One region of the Staphylococcus sp. HMSC068C09 genome, then DNA from elsewhere that is predicted to be linked to it. Evidence: riboswitches for the same ligand, from Rfam matches in the RefSeq annotation. Region 1 holds a riboswitch; the other holds the start of a gene.

Evidence for each region. A riboswitch is a leader RNA that binds a small molecule or an ion and turns the genes downstream of it on or off. The one in region 1 is predicted to bind lysine.
Region 2: another riboswitch for lysine. It lies ahead of HMPREF2930_RS02710 (amino acid permease); the one in region 1 lies ahead of HMPREF2930_RS03965 (aspartate kinase).

What each region holds. Positions count from the first base shown of each region.
Region 1 is NZ_KV813753.1:299,745-307,746, reverse strand. It holds gene HMPREF2930_RS03970 (ABC-F family ATP-binding cassette domain-containing protein) at 1-597, shown strand, start outside; lysine riboswitch at 870-1,045, shown strand; gene HMPREF2930_RS03965 (aspartate kinase) at 1,123-2,328, shown strand; gene HMPREF2930_RS03960 (aspartate-semialdehyde dehydrogenase) at 2,388-3,377, shown strand; gene dapA (4-hydroxy-tetrahydrodipicolinate synthase) at 3,379-4,260, shown strand; gene dapB (4-hydroxy-tetrahydrodipicolinate reductase) at 4,263-4,988, shown strand; gene dapD (2,3,4,5-tetrahydropyridine-2,6-dicarboxylate N-acetyltransferase) at 5,013-5,732, shown strand; gene HMPREF2930_RS03940 (amidohydrolase) at 5,841-6,992, shown strand; gene HMPREF2930_RS03935 (alanine racemase) at 6,999-8,002, shown strand, end outside.
Region 2 is NZ_KV813753.1:58,833-66,834, forward strand. It holds gene dnaI (primosomal protein DnaI) at 1-554, shown strand, start outside; gene thrS (threonine--tRNA ligase) at 865-2,802, shown strand; lysine riboswitch at 2,851-3,026, shown strand; gene HMPREF2930_RS02710 (amino acid permease) at 3,179-4,672, shown strand; ribosomal protein L20 leader region at 4,735-4,862, shown strand; gene infC (translation initiation factor IF-3) at 4,886-5,413, shown strand; gene rpmI (50S ribosomal protein L35) at 5,441-5,641, shown strand; gene rplT (50S ribosomal protein L20) at 5,695-6,051, shown strand; gene HMPREF2930_RS02730 (NUDIX domain-containing protein) at 6,233-6,844, shown strand; gene HMPREF2930_RS02735 (hypothetical protein) at 6,857-7,774, shown strand; gene tig (trigger factor) at 7,929-8,002, shown strand, end outside.

The DNA.
Region 1 (8,002 bases):
AATATTTCATTCACTATGAATCCAAATGATAAAGCTATTTTAATTGGCGATAGTGAAATTGCTAAAACTACCCTATTAAAAATACTTGCTGGTGAAATGGAACCAGATGAAGGTTCATTTAAATGGGGAGTGACAACTTCATTAAGCTATTTCCCTAAAGATAATTCTGATTTCTTCGAAGGCGTAGATATGAATTTAGTTGAATGGTTACGTCAATATGCTCCTGAAGATGAACAAACTGAAACATTTTTACGCGGTTTCTTAGGACGTATGCTATTTAGCGGTGAAGAAGTTAAGAAAAAAGCAAGTGTATTATCAGGTGGAGAGAAAGTACGTTGTATGTTAAGTAAAATGATGCTTTCAAGTGCCAATGTTTTACTACTTGATGAGCCAACGAACCATCTTGATTTAGAAAGCATTACAGCTGTTAACGATGGATTAGCTTCATTCAAAGGATCAATTATCTTTACTTCATATGACTTTGAATTTATTAACACAATCGCTAATCGCGTGATTGATTTAAACCAACCAGGTAGTTTATCTAAAGAATTGCCATATGAAGAATATCTAAAAGAAATTGGTGTGTTACAAAATTAAAATAATAGGATTTTAATAAAGCATCTTCTATTTTTAAAATTTAGAATATGCATAACACTGTCGCTAAATAACGAACTTTAGCGACAGTTTTTTTATAAAATACTATTATTTTCGAATTATTGTTATTATTTATACAAATTACTTATTATTACTATCTCTTTTCTTTAACAGTAATATTACTTCAATAATTTTCAGTTTATTTCAAAAAATCACAATAATCGGTTTACAGTTAAAAGGTGCTTATGTATAATTAAAAACATAGTAATTGAATAAGAAATTGATGAGGCGCATCAATCATTAGTATATATTAGAACACTGTCTGCCACGGCTAATATAGAAAGGGTGCGATGCCGAAACGAATTGCAACCGCAGTAAGCGTTCGTTGGACTTTGTGGTTAAGAGCTGAGAGTTTGTCATTATTATTTAATAATGGAGTGCATCACTTGTATATAAATTACGAGCAAGTTCGCACATTCCGAACTTGCTCTTTTTTATGACGTGTGCCCCTAAATTCTAGGAGGTAAAATCTTGAAACGACGTGTTTTGAAGTTCGGTGGTTCATCTGTCGCCGATTTTACAAAGATAAAAAATATTGCAGAAATGCTTAAACGCCGTGTAGATGACGGTGAACAACTTATTGTTGTCGTAAGTGCTATGGGCAAAACAACAGATCAATTAATGGAAAATGTTTCTCATCTTACAACAACTCCAAAAGATGAAGAACTTGCTCTATTATTAACAACTGGTGAACAACAAACAGTTTCTTATTTGTCGATGGTATTAAATGATATTGGCGTAAGTGCTAGAGCTATGACTGGATATCAAGCAGGTATCAAAACAGTAGGTCATCATTTAAAAAGTCGAATTGCAGAAATTAATCCTGAAACATTTAATAAGGAATTTAAAGACAAGGATGTTTTAGTTGTAGCAGGTTTCCAAGGAGTGAACGACGAATTAGAGTTAACTACACTTGGTCGTGGTGGTTCAGATACGACTGCTGTTGCATTAGCAGCTAGTAATCAAATCCCTTGTGAAATTTACACTGATGTTGATGGCGTTTATGCTACTGATCCAAGAATTTTGAGTGAGGCAAAACGTTTAGATTATGTGTCTTATGAAGAAATGATGGAAATGAGTGCTTTAGGTGCTGGTGTGTTAGAAACAAGAAGTGTAGAACTTGCTAAAAATTATGATATCCCCTTGTATTTAGGTAGAACGTTATCAAATGTGAAAGGAACATGGATTATGCCAAGAACAGAAATATTAGAAAAAAAAGCCGTAACTGGAGTTGCATTAGATACACATATGATGCATGTAACAATTAGTTACCCTCTTCCAGATAATCGCCTTCTAACTCAATTATTTACTGCTTTAGATGAAGGTTCAGTTAATGTGGATATGATTTCTCAAATCGTAAATGTTGAAGGTTTACAACTATCTTTTTCTATTAAAGATAGTGATGTACAACAAATTTCAAGTATCTTAGAGGAACTTTCTACAACATTTGATGCTTTAGATTATAAAATTAATGAAGCTTACGTCAAAATTTCGTTAATTGGTTCAGGAATGCGTGATATGTCTGGTGTAGCTTCAAAAGCATTTATTACGTTAATTAATTCTAATATTCCATTTTATCAAACAACAACTTCTGAAATTAGTATTTCTTATGTTATTGATGCAGAAAATGGAAATAAAGCGGTTGAAGTTCTATACGATGCTTTTGATATTTAAACTTAAGTTAAAATAAGTAATTCAAAATTCAATTAATATTTAAATGGAGTGATTCTTTTATGACAAGATTAGCAGTAGTTGGAGCAACAGGATTAGTCGGAACAAAAATGTTAGAAACAATTGATCGTAAACATATCCAATTTGATGAGTTGGTATTATTCTCATCAGCAAGATCAGCAGGTAAAGAAATTGAGTTTCAAGGGAAAACATATACAGTTCAAGAACTTACAGAAGAAGCAGCAAGTGAAAAATTTGATTACGTGCTAATGAGTGCAGGTGGCGGAACAAGTAAACAATTTGCCCCTATTTTCGAAAAAGCTGGAGCAATTGTTATTGATAATTCAAGTCAATGGCGTATGACAAACGATGTGGATTTAATTGTACCAGAAGTTAACCAACCAGAATTTAAACGTGGTATCATTGCTAATCCTAACTGCTCAACAATTCAGTCGGTCGTGCCACTTAAAGTTTTATACGATGCTTTTGGATTAAAACGTGTAGCTTATACAACATATCAAGCAGTTTCGGGTTCAGGGGTTAAAGGTAAGAGAGACTTAGCTGAAGGTGCGAATGGTAAAGCTCCAGAAGCTTATCCACATCCTATTTATAATAATGTTTTACCACATATTGATGTTTTTTTAGAAGATGGATATACAAAAGAAGAGCAAAAAATGATTGATGAAACACGAAAAATTTTAGGACAACCTGACTTACGTGTGACTGCAACATGTGCACGTGTACCTGTTCAAGATAGTCATAGCGTAGAAATTGATGTTACTCTTGATAAAGAGGCAACAGTTCAAGAAATTAAAGATTTATTTGAAAACGATAATCGTGTTGTTTTAGTAGACAATCCTGAAAATAATGAATATCCTTTAGCTATTAATTCAACAGGTAAAGATGAAGTGTTTGTAGGTAGAATTCGTCGTGATGACTCACTTGATAATACTTTCCATGTTTGGTGTACTTCAGATAACCTACTTAAAGGTGCAGCTTTAAATGCAGTTCAAGTGTTAGAACAAGTCATTAAATTAAAAGGAGCTAGATAATATGGCACATATTTTTGAAGGTGTAGGTGTAGCGCTTGCTACTCCATTTACTAATAATGAAGTTGACTATAAAGCATTAGAACGACATGTTCAATTTTTACTTGATAATAATGTTAAAGCAATTATTGTAAACGGCACTACAGCAGAGAGCCCTACTTTAACAGAAGAAGAGAAAGAAAAAGTACTTCAAGCGGTGATTAAACAAGTTAATCATCAAGTGGCTATTATCGCTGGAACTGGTACAAATAATACAGCTAAATCTATTCAAGCTTCATTACGTGCTAAAGAATTAGGTGTAGATGGTATTATGTTAATCACACCTTACTATAATAAAACGAATCAACGTGGCTTAATTAAACATTTTGAAACCATCGCGAATGAAGTTAAGTTACCTGTTGTTTTATATAATGTACCTTCAAGAACGAATATGACAATTGATCCTGAAACAGTCGAAACATTAAGTCATAATGATTACATTGTAGCTATTAAAGATGCTACAAATGACTTTAACTATTACGAAGAAGTGAAAAAACGTATTCATCAAGATGAATTTGCTTTTTACAGTGGTAATGATGATAATGTCGTAGAATTCTATAATCGTGGAGGTAATGGCGTAATTTCTGTCATTGCTAACGTTATTCCGAAAGAATTTCAAGCACTTTATGATGCTAAACAAAATGGGAAAGAAATTGAGAAAGACTTTGAACCGATAGGTCAATTGTTAGATGCACTTTCAGTTGATGTCAACCCTATTCCAATTAAAGCTCTAACAAGTCATTTAGGATTTGGAAATTATGAATTAAGATTACCTTTATTACCACTAGAGAAAGAAAAAGCAAATGTATTAGTGAATGCTTATAAAGCATTTAAAACGGAGGAATAAAAATGAAAATTTTACTCATTGGATATGGCACAATGAATCAACGCGTTGCCAGATTAGCAGAAGAAAAAGGTCATGAGATTGTTGGTACAATTGAGCCAGAAGAACATCAACATTCACCATATAAAGCTTATCATCATATTGCAGACGCACAAAATGAAGCCGATGTAGCGATCGACTTCTCTAATCCTAATCTATTATTACCTTTATTAGATGAAGAGTTTGAATTACCTTTAGTGATTGCTACTACTGGTGAAAAAGAAAAACTGATTCAAAAATTAGAACAATTAAGCGAACGTATGCCTGTTTTCTTCAGTGCAAATATGAGTTATGGCGTCCATGCATTAACTAAAATTCTAGAAGCAGCTGTTCCCCTTTTACAAGATTATGATATTGAGTTAACTGAAGCTCATCATAATAAAAAAGTGGATGCGCCAAGTGGCACACTCGTCAAACTTTATGATGTTATTAAAGAATTACGTGAAAATGTAACGCCTGTTTACGATCGACATGAGCGAACTGAAAAACGTGAAAAAGATGAAGTCGGTATTCATTCAGTTCGTGGCGGTACAATTGTAGGCGAACATGATGTTTTATTTGCTGGCACAGATGAAACAATTACCATTTCTCATAAAGCGCAATCTAAGGACATTTTTGCAAATGGCGCAATTACAGCTGCTGAAAAATTAAACACAAAATCAAATGGTTTCTATACATTTGACAACTTATAAAATAACTTAAGGAGACTCTAAACTATGGTACAACACTTATCTGCACAAGAAATTATTCAATATATTAGTGATGCTAAAAAATCAACACCATTAAAAGTATACGTAAATGGACAATTCAATGACGTCACTTTTCCTAATACATTTAAAGTATTCGGATCTGATGATTCAAAAGTAATATTTTGTGAAGCGGATGATTGGAAAACATTTTATGAAACCAATCAATCACATATTACTGACTTAGAAATTGAAATGGACCGTCGTAATTCTGCTATTCCTTTAAAAGACTTAACTAATACAAATGCACGTATTGAACCAGGTTCATTCATTCGTGAACAAGCTATTATCGAAGACGGTGCCGTTGTGATGATGGGAGCAACAATCAATATTGGCGCTGTTGTAGGTGAAGGTACTATGATTGATATGAATGCAACATTAGGTGGTCGTGCGACAACAGGTAAAAATGTTCATGTAGGTGCCGGTGCAGTATTAGCGGGCGTTATTGAGCCACCTAGTGCTTCTCCAGTAGTAATCGAAGATAATGTATTAATTGGCGCAAACGCAGTTATTCTAGAAGGTGTAAGAGTTGGCGAAGGCGCTATTGTAGCTGCTGGTGCTATCGTGACTCAAGATGTTCCTGCTGGTGCGGTTGTAGCTGGTACACCTGCTAAAGTCATTAAACAAACATCTGAAGTTCAAGACTCTAAACGAGAAATCGTTGCAGCGTTAAGAAAATTAAATGATTAATGACAAACTTGAATAATTGAATGCTAAAGGCTGGGACAACATGTTCTCAGCCTTTACGATTAAATAAATACATAAGTTGAATAATAAATGAATAAAGGATTGATTAAGATGAGCGAATTAGAATTTGTCACACAACATAGAAGACATTTACATCAACATCCAGAATTAAGTCTTCATGAATTTGAGACAACTCAATATATTACTCGATTTTTAGATGAATTAAATGTATCTTACGAGCAACCTCTTGAAACGGGTGCTATTGCATATTTAGAAGGTAATAGTGACCATACAATTGCATTTCGGGCAGACATTGATGCCCTACCCATTTTTGAAGAAAATAATGTCGATTATCGTAGTCAAACAGATAATGTGATGCATGCTTGTGGTCACGATGGTCATACAACAGCATTGATGTTATTTGTTAAACGATGTAAGGCGATGGCTGATCAACATCAATTACCTCATAATGTCGTGTTTATCTTCCAACCAGCTGAAGAAACAGGCGGTGGCGCAAATCGCTTAATTAAAGCCGGTGCTTTTAATCAATATCCTATTGAAGCAGTATTTGGCATTCATGTAAATCCTTTCGCTGACGAAGGACAAGTCGTGATACGCGATGAAGAAATTACAGCAAGTGCCACTGAATATCGTTTTTTCTTAAAAGGATTATCTAGTCATGTAGCTGATAAAGAGCAAGGTCATTCATGTGGCGAAGCACTGATTCATGTTTTAAATCAAGTTGGTCAAATACAGCAATATCATTTAAATGGACTAAAACGTAATATTGTTCATATGGGCCACTTTAATGCAGGTGAAGCAATTAATACGGTTCCTAGTAATGGTTATTTAGAAGGAACTATTCGTACTTATGATGCCACTGATTTAAATATCGTGAAAAATCAAATGAATAAAATTGCAAAAAGTGTGAAATTATTATTCAATGTTGATTGTGAAGTCAAATTTGAAGAAGGATATCCTGCTACAATGAATAGTCCTAAACTACGTCATATCGTTGAACAATCTATTCTATCTGCTAATTTAAAAGTTATTGAAAAGCCTCTGCCATTTTTATTCGGCGAAGACTTTAGTTTTTATGGCCAACAATTAGCACCGTCTTACTTTGCTTTTGTAGGAACTCGAAATGAAGATAAAGGCTTTATCACAGGCTTACATACATCGCATTTAAATTTTGACGAAAAAGTGCTTATTGATGTTGCCAATTACTATGAACAAATATTGAACCATTATGGAAAGGAGTAAATTAAATTGACAGCAGTTTGGTCAGTTGATTCAAAAATCTTTTTAAGAAATGCAACTAAAGTAAAGAATAATCAATCAATAATGGCAGTTGTAAAAAATAATGCTTATCATTATGGATTAGAGTTTGCAGTAAGAACATTTTTAGAAGCAGGTATCCATACATTTAGTACGACTTCCTTAAAAGAAGCAGTGAGAGTTCGTAAACTTGCACCTCATGCTACAATTTTTTTAATGAATGCAGTTTATGACTTTGATACAGTTCGAAATAATAATATTCAAATGACGCTTCCCTCTTTAGAATATTATTATCAGTACAAAAGTGAATTAAAAGATATTAATGTTCACTTAGAATTTGAAAATTTACTCCATCGTTCAGGTTTCAAAAATCTTGATGAAATTAAAGAAGTACTTCATCATCATGAAAATGATAATGGAAGTGAAATGAATATCGTTGGCCTATGGACACATTTTGGATATGCAGATGAATTTGATGTTCCAGAATATGGGATTGAACGTGAAGCATGGTTAAACGTCGTTAATACATTATTAAATGAAGGATACCAATTTGAACTTATCCATGCGCAAAATAGTGCGAGTTATTATCGTGAAGGACAACAACTTCTTCCCTATCATACACATGCACGTGTAGGTATCGCTTTATATGGTTCAAGACCATATAGCAAATTAGATGAACATGAGATTGAACAAGCCTTAACCGTAAAAGGAAATGTAATTCAAGTTCGTGAAGTAAATAAAGGTGATTATTGTGGTTATAGTTTTGCATTTGAAGCAACGCATGATCATACACATCTTGCAGTTGTTGATATTGGCTATGGTGATGGTATTTTAAAAAAACGTGCAACACACGAAGCATTAATTAATGGCAAACGTTACCCTATTCGAGCATTAATGATGAGTCATATGTTTGTTGAAGTCGATGATGATGTTCATGCACAAGATGAAGTGATACTATATAATAATGATATACGCATTGATGAATACACATTCAA
Region 2 (8,002 bases), 240 kb from region 1:
TGAATGCAAAAGTTAAAGATATCTATACCAACGATAGAAGTCGACTTGAAATAGCGATGGAAGTTAACGATATTTGTAAAAAGTTAGTTAACGGTGAACGCGTTAAGGGTCTTTATATACATGGCCCATTTGGAACAGGTAAATCTTTTATTTTAGGAGCGATCGCAAACCAGCTTAAGTCAAAACATGTGCCATCTACAATAGTATATTTACCTGAATACATTCGTATACTCAAAGGTGGTTTTAAAGATGGAAGTTATAATGAAAAGTTAGAGCGTATACGAGAAGCAAATATATTAATGTTAGATGATATCGGAGCTGAGGATGTCACAACTTGGGTAAGGGATGAGGTAATAGGTCCCTTATTACATTATCGTATGGTTCATGAATTACCAACATTCTTTAGTTCAAATCTAAATTTGGAAGAATTAGAACATCATTTATCTATTTCAAACAAAGGGGCAGAAATAACGAAAGCTGCTCGAATTATCGAACGTATCAAAAGTTTAGCAAATGAATTTTATTTAGATGGGAAAAATTTACGAAATAATTGAAATTTACAATGTGTGATGTATAATAAAGATAAATCTAAATCGTTGAAATAAATGAAGATATGGTAATTTAATCTCTATCATACAGCAAGCCAACAATTGATGAGAATTTGGTTGATATATTAAATTATTACTCCTTCATATTTAGATGCTGGTAATCAGTATCCGGCTCAAGACCGTTATCTTATGAAGAGATATCTAGAATACATCTAGATAACTAGGGTGGTACCGCGACGAACTCGTCCCTTTTATAGGGAGGAGTTTTTTTATTTTCTTCAGCGATCATAGAATAAAATTTATGGAGGGTTTCGATATGGAACAAATTAATATTAAGTTTCCAGATGGCAATTCAAAATCATTTGACAAAGGAACTACTACAGAAGACATTGCACAATCAATTAGTCCTGGACTTCGAAAAAAAGCAGTAGCAGGAAAATTTAATAATCAACTCGTTGATTTAACTCGTCCACTTGAAGAAGATGGGGCAATTGAAATTGTTACACCTGGTAGTGATGAAGCTCTAGAGGTATTACGTCATTCAACTGCTCATTTAATGGCTCAAGCATTAAAACGAATTTATGGAGATGTTAAATTCGGCGTTGGCCCAGTGATTGAAGGTGGTTTTTACTACGACTTTGATATGGATGAAAAAGTATCATCAGATGACTTTGAAAAGATCGAAAAAACAATGAAACAAATTGTTAACGAAAATTATAAAATTGAACGTAAAGTGGTTTCTCGTGAAGAAGCAAAAGATTTCTTTAAAGATGATCCATATAAATTAGAATTAATTGATGCAATTCCTGAAGATGAGAATGTAACATTATACAGTCAAGGTGAATTTACAGATTTATGCCGTGGTGTTCATGTACCATCAACTTCAAAAATTAAAGAATTTAAACTGCTTTCTACTGCAGGTGCATATTGGCGTGGAGATAGTGACAATAAAATGTTACAACGTATATATGGTACTGCTTTCTTTGATAAAAAAGATTTAAAAGCACATTTAGAAATGTTAGAGGAACGTCGTGAACGTGATCATCGTCGTATTGGTAAAGACTTAGAATTATTTACAAATAATCAACTTGTTGGTGCTGGTCTTCCACTATGGTTACCAAATGGTGCAACAATTCGCCGTGAAATTGAACGTTATATTGTAGATAAGGAAGTAAGCATGGGATATGATCATGTATATACTCCAGTTTTAGCTAATGTTGAACTTTATAAAACTTCAGGTCATTGGGATCACTATAGAGATGATATGTTCCCACCAATGAAATTAGATGAAACTGAAGAAATGGTATTACGTCCAATGAACTGTCCACATCATATGATGGTTTATAATAATAAACCACATTCTTATCGTGAATTACCAATTCGTATTGCTGAATTAGGTACTATGCATAGATATGAAGCAAGTGGTGCAGTATCAGGCTTACAACGTGTAAGAGGTATGACTTTAAATGATTCTCATATCTTTGTGCGTCCTGACCAAATTAAAGATGAATTCAAACGCGTTGTTCATATGATACAAGATGTCTATGAAGACTTTGGTTTTGAAGATTACACTTTCAGATTAAGTTACAGAGATCCTGAAGATAAAAAAAAATATATGGACGATGATGACATGTGGAATAAAGCTGAGTCTATGCTTAAAGAAGCAGTAGATGAAATGGGCTTACCATATGTTGAAGCCATTGGAGAAGCAGCATTCTATGGCCCTAAATTAGATGTTCAGGTTAAAACTGCAATGGGTAAAGAAGAAACCCTTTCAACTGCACAACTTGATTTCTTACTACCTGAACGATTTGATCTTTCTTATATTGGTAGTGATGGTGAAAATCACCGCCCTGTTGTTATTCATCGTGGCGTAGTTTCAACTATGGAACGTTTTGTAGCTTTCTTAACTGAAGAAACTAAAGGTGCTTTCCCAACATGGTTAGCTCCAAAACAAGTTGAGATTATTCCAGTAAATGTAGATTTACATTATGACTATGCGAGAAATTTACAAGATGAATTAAAATCTCAAGGTGTTCGTGTAGAAATTGATGATCGTAACGAAAAAATGGGCTATAAAATTCGAGAGGCACAAATGCAAAAAATTCCTTATCAAATTGTAGTAGGAGATAAAGAAGTTGAAAACAACGAAGTAAATGTTCGTAAGTATGGCTCACAAGATCAAGAAACAATAGAAAGAGATGAATTTATCTGGAACTTAGTAGATGAAATTCGTCTAAAAAAACGTAGATAGTCTTGATAAAATAATATTCTTAATGTATATTACAAAGTAGTTAAATAAAAATGAGTTAGAGGTTGCATCTTTAAAAAGTAATACTTCAGAAGTTGATATGGAACGTATGTTGAAAGTATGAAAGGTAAAGATGCCGAAACAAATGATAACCATACTTATGATTTGTTGGGACAGTTATCGAATAGAAACTGTACTGTCACAGTTTGTGATGTGCTACCGATATAGATTAAGTAATGGGTGCATATCTTAACGGTATGTACCTATTTTTTAATTTGTAATTTGATTTACATATCATTTATAAAAATTAAATATGTTAATTATCTTCACATAACAAATAAATACTTAGCTAACCTCTACATTAAGAAAGGGAGCTTATATGAGTAAAGTTGAAAATCAAGATAGTGGTATGAAGAGAGGGTTAAAAGATCGTCACATCTCCATGATTGCAATGGGAGGCTGTATTGGTACAGGCCTATTTATGACCTCAGGTGGTGCTATTCACGATGCCGGTGCATTAGGTGCGCTTATTGCATATGCAATTATTGGAGCTATGGTATTCTTTTTAATGACTTCTTTAGGAGAAATGGCTACGTATTTACCTGTTTCGGGTTCATTTAGTACCTATGCAACACGATTTGTAGATCCATCATTAGGATTCGCATTAGGCTGGAACTATTGGTTTAACTGGGTAATTACTGTAGCGGCAGATGTAACTATTGCAGCGCAAGTCATTCAGTATTGGACACCTATGGCAGGGATACCAGCATGGGTATGGAGTTGTATCTTTATAGTTATTATTTTCGCATTAAACTCTTTATCTGTCAGAGTATATGGTGAAAGTGAATATTGGTTTGCACTTATAAAAGTGATTACAGTAATTATTTTTATAATTATTGGTATTTTAACTATATTAGGAATTATGGGTGGACATTTTGTAGGATTTGAGACATTTACTAAAGGTGATGGGCCAATCCTAGGTGGAAATCTTGGCGGTAGTTTACTTTCAATTCTAGGTGTATTCTTAGTTGCTGGTTTCTCCTTCCAAGGTACTGAATTAATAGGCATTACTGCTGGAGAATCTGAGAATCCAGAACGTGCTGTTCCAAAAGCAATTAAACAAGTTTTCTGGAGAATATTATTATTTTACATTTTAGCCATCTTTGTTATTGGTATGTTAATTCCTTACAATAGTAATGCATTAATGGGTGGAGATAACGATGTTGCAACATCTCCATTTACGCTTGTCTTTAAAAATGCAGGGTTAGCATTCGCTGCTTCATTTATGAATGCAGTTATTTTAACCTCAGTATTATCAGCTGGTAATTCAGGGATGTATGCATCAACACGTATGTTATATTCAATGAGTAAAGATAAATTAGCTTTCGCTTCATTTGGTAAAACGAATAAACATGGCGTGCCATATTTATCATTGATTGCTACTGGTGTACTTGTAGTCGTTATTTTCTTAGTACAAAAATTAAGCGGAAATGCTTATGAATATATTGTAGCTGCCAGTGGTATGACAGGGTTTATTGCTTGGGTAGGTATTGCAGTAAGTCATTATCGCTTTAGACGAGCATTTAATGTTCAGCATCATCGTAAATCAGAATTGAAATATAAAGCGAAATGGTTCCCATTCGGTCCAATATTTGCAGGTATATTGTGTGTGATTGTGATTGTTGGACAAGATGTAGATTTCATTAAAACAGGGCACTTTGATCTTAATCGATTTATTATTACGTATATGGGTATTCCAGTATTTTTAGTATTCTTTATTTATCATAAATTAAGATATAAAACTAAAAAAATACCTCTTGAAGAAGTTGATTTAAGCCAAGATGTCTCAATGAATGAAGTAAAACATCACTAATTTTAAAAAACAATTGACATGCTTAATAAAACTTGATATGATTAGTATCGTTGATTACGAAACGAACCAAGTAGAAACACCCGTTTCTCACCTGTAGCGACGCAAAAAGCTGTTGGCAGGTTAATCATGTCACACAATTATCGTGTATGAGTGAAGAGCGGGCAAATATTGTCCGCTCTTTTTGCTTGGGAAAATTTCGTAAAATTTTGGGAGGTGTCAACCATAGCAAAAGATCAAACGCAAGTTAACGAAAAAATTCGCGCAAAAGAATTACGTTTAATTGGCCAAAATGGTGACCAAATTGGTGTTAAATCTAAAAGAGAAGCTCTTGAGATGGCTGAAAGAGTTGAATTAGATTTAGTAGTTGTTGCACCAAATGCTAAACCACCTGTTGCAAGAATTATGGATTATGGTAAATATAAATTCGAACAACAGAAAAAAGAAAAAGAAATGAAGAAAAAACAAAAAGTTATCAATGTTAAAGAAATTCGTTTAAGTCCAACTATTGAGGAACACGATTTCCAAACTAAGTTGAAAAATGGACGTAAATTCTTAACTAAAGGTGACAAATGTAAAGTTTCTATTCGTTTCAGAGGTCGTGCAATTACACACAAAGAAATTGGTCAACGTGTTTTAGAAAAATTTGCAGACGAATGTAAAGATATTGCCACTGTTGAACAAAAACCTAAAATGGAAGGGCGCCAAATGTTTATTATGTTAGCGCCTATAAACGAAAAATAATTTACTTTTATTAGGAGGAAATGAATCATGCCAAAAATGAAAACTCACCGTGGAGCAGCTAAACGTGTTAAAAGAACTGGTTCAGGTCAATTAAAACGTTCTAGAGCTTTCACATCTCACTTATTTGCAAATAAAAATACTAAACAAAAACGTAAATTACGTAAAGCTAAACTAGTATCTAAAAGCGATATGAAACGCGTAAAACAATTATTAGCTTACAAAAAATAATTAATATTACTTTCGAACGATGATAAAGCGATATATTTAAGGAGGAATTTAACATGCCACGAGTTAAAGGTGGAACAGTAACAAGAGCACGTCGTAAAAAAACGATTAAATTAGCTAAAGGTTACTTCGGTTCAAAACATACATTATATAAAGTAGCAAAACAACAAGTGATGAAATCAGGTCAATACGCATTCCGTGACCGTCGTCAACGTAAACGTGATTTCCGTAAATTATGGATTACACGTATTAATGCAGCTGCACGTCAACATGACATCAGCTATTCTCGTTTAATGAACGGTTTGAAAAAGGCTGACATTAACATTAACCGTAAAATGCTTTCTGAAATTGCTATTTCAGACGATAAAGCTTTCGGTGAATTAGTATCAAAAGCTAAAGATGCTTTAAAATAATTAATATTTAAAAGCCAATAAGGTAACTATAAAACCTTATTGGCTTTTTTATTTACTTTTATTCATCAAATATTCTTTAATAGAATTATGATAAGTAAACGAACCAGTTAAATATCATTGTGATTTAAATCATTGGTTTGTTAAACTATTAAAAAAGAATATTAATTTCAAGGAGTTAACTATGTCTAAATTTGATGAACAAATCATCGTCGTATCAAGAGAATTATTATTTGATAATGAAAAAAATGCATTTAATGGATTCTTATCGAAAAACGATGTTCAAGGTGAAGAAATATTTAATACGTTTAAAAACTATGAAGTAAAAAGACGTGGAGATATGGAAGAAGATCCATCTTATAAACAACTTATTTCATATTGTCTTTTAGAAAATGAAAATGATGAAATCTTAGTATATCAACGTTTAAGTGGTGGCGGAGAAGAACGCTTACACGGACAGTCTTCAGTGGGTGTTGGTGGACATATGAATAATGTTGTTGGTGCCGATTCAATTAATGAAGTTTTAAGAGTGAATGCACAAAGAGAACTTAATGAAGAAGTAGGATTATCTGAAGATAGATCTCAAAATATGGAATATATTGGTTTTATTAATGATGATACTAATGCAGTAGGTAAAGTTCATATAGGTGTTGTTTTCAAAATTAAGGTGAAATCTAGTGATGTAGAAGTTAGAGAAACTGACACTTTAAAAATTAATTGGGTATCACAAGATGAAATAAATGATTTAAATCATTTTGAATCATGGAGTGCGTTAATTTTAAAAGATTTAAAATAAAGGGGGCTCAATATGTCTGATATTATCCCTTTTCCTCAATCAAAGCAAAAATTATATCATAATATTTTAAATGCACAACAACAAAATAAATATAAAGAAATGTATCAATTGTTTGATATATATGAAGCCTCATTCGAGTTAGATAATCAATTATCTTTGATTAAATGTGACATGTTAAATGAATTAGGGTTATATTTAGAATTAAGAGAAGAAGCAATTATTTTCTTAAAAAAAGGTATACCTCATTACGACGAACTAATTATTTTCTATATTAAAGCATTAATAGGTTTAAATCAGAATTATGAAGCAATTGAAGTCATTAATCAAATCATTAACGAAGTGAAAGAACATAAAACTAGAATGGCACTCTTTCCATTAAAAGAATATGCCCAATCTAAATTAGATGAAGACAAGAAACTTTCTAGTCAATTATTATCAGAATTTACTAGTTTAGATTTAAATCGTCAAACTAAATTAATGATTAAACTCATTGATAACGGACATTATGAATTCAGAAAGACGGTTGCTTTTTTATTATCTAATCAAGTAGAATCTTATAATTTAAAAAGTCTCATGCTTGAGTATTTACGTTTTTCAAATTATGATAGTGAAATAAAAATTGAGAAGTATGGTTATGAAGTCAACATCCTCCCTACAACATTAAAAGGTTTAGAACACACAGATATGAAAACTACTGTTATTCCCAAAGTTCTCGATAGATTAGAAAATGGAGCTTTGAATATACAAAATGAAGCTCAGTATGTGATGAATAATCATTCAATAAAACTATATCCACTTGATATATTTTCACTTTTTAATGAAGAAGATTGGATAATAGCTTATGATGTTTATTTTAAGTCAATGATTGGTATAGAAGTAAGTGAAGCAAATCAAGAATTATTAACATTAATTTATCAGTTAGATAATTAAATGTGAGCAAATCATTTTAGTTTACTTAAATGATTCTGTAAAGTTGAATTACTATTTAAAATCCCCTATAAAACATTGTTTGTGTCCATATTGGACCTATGATATAATAGGGAAGTTGAAAAAATTAAAAATGTAAGCATGGAGGTATTTATACATGACAGCAACTTGGGAAAAAAAAGAAGGTAACGAAGGTTTATTAAAAGTTACTGTTCCAGCAGAAAAAGTAAA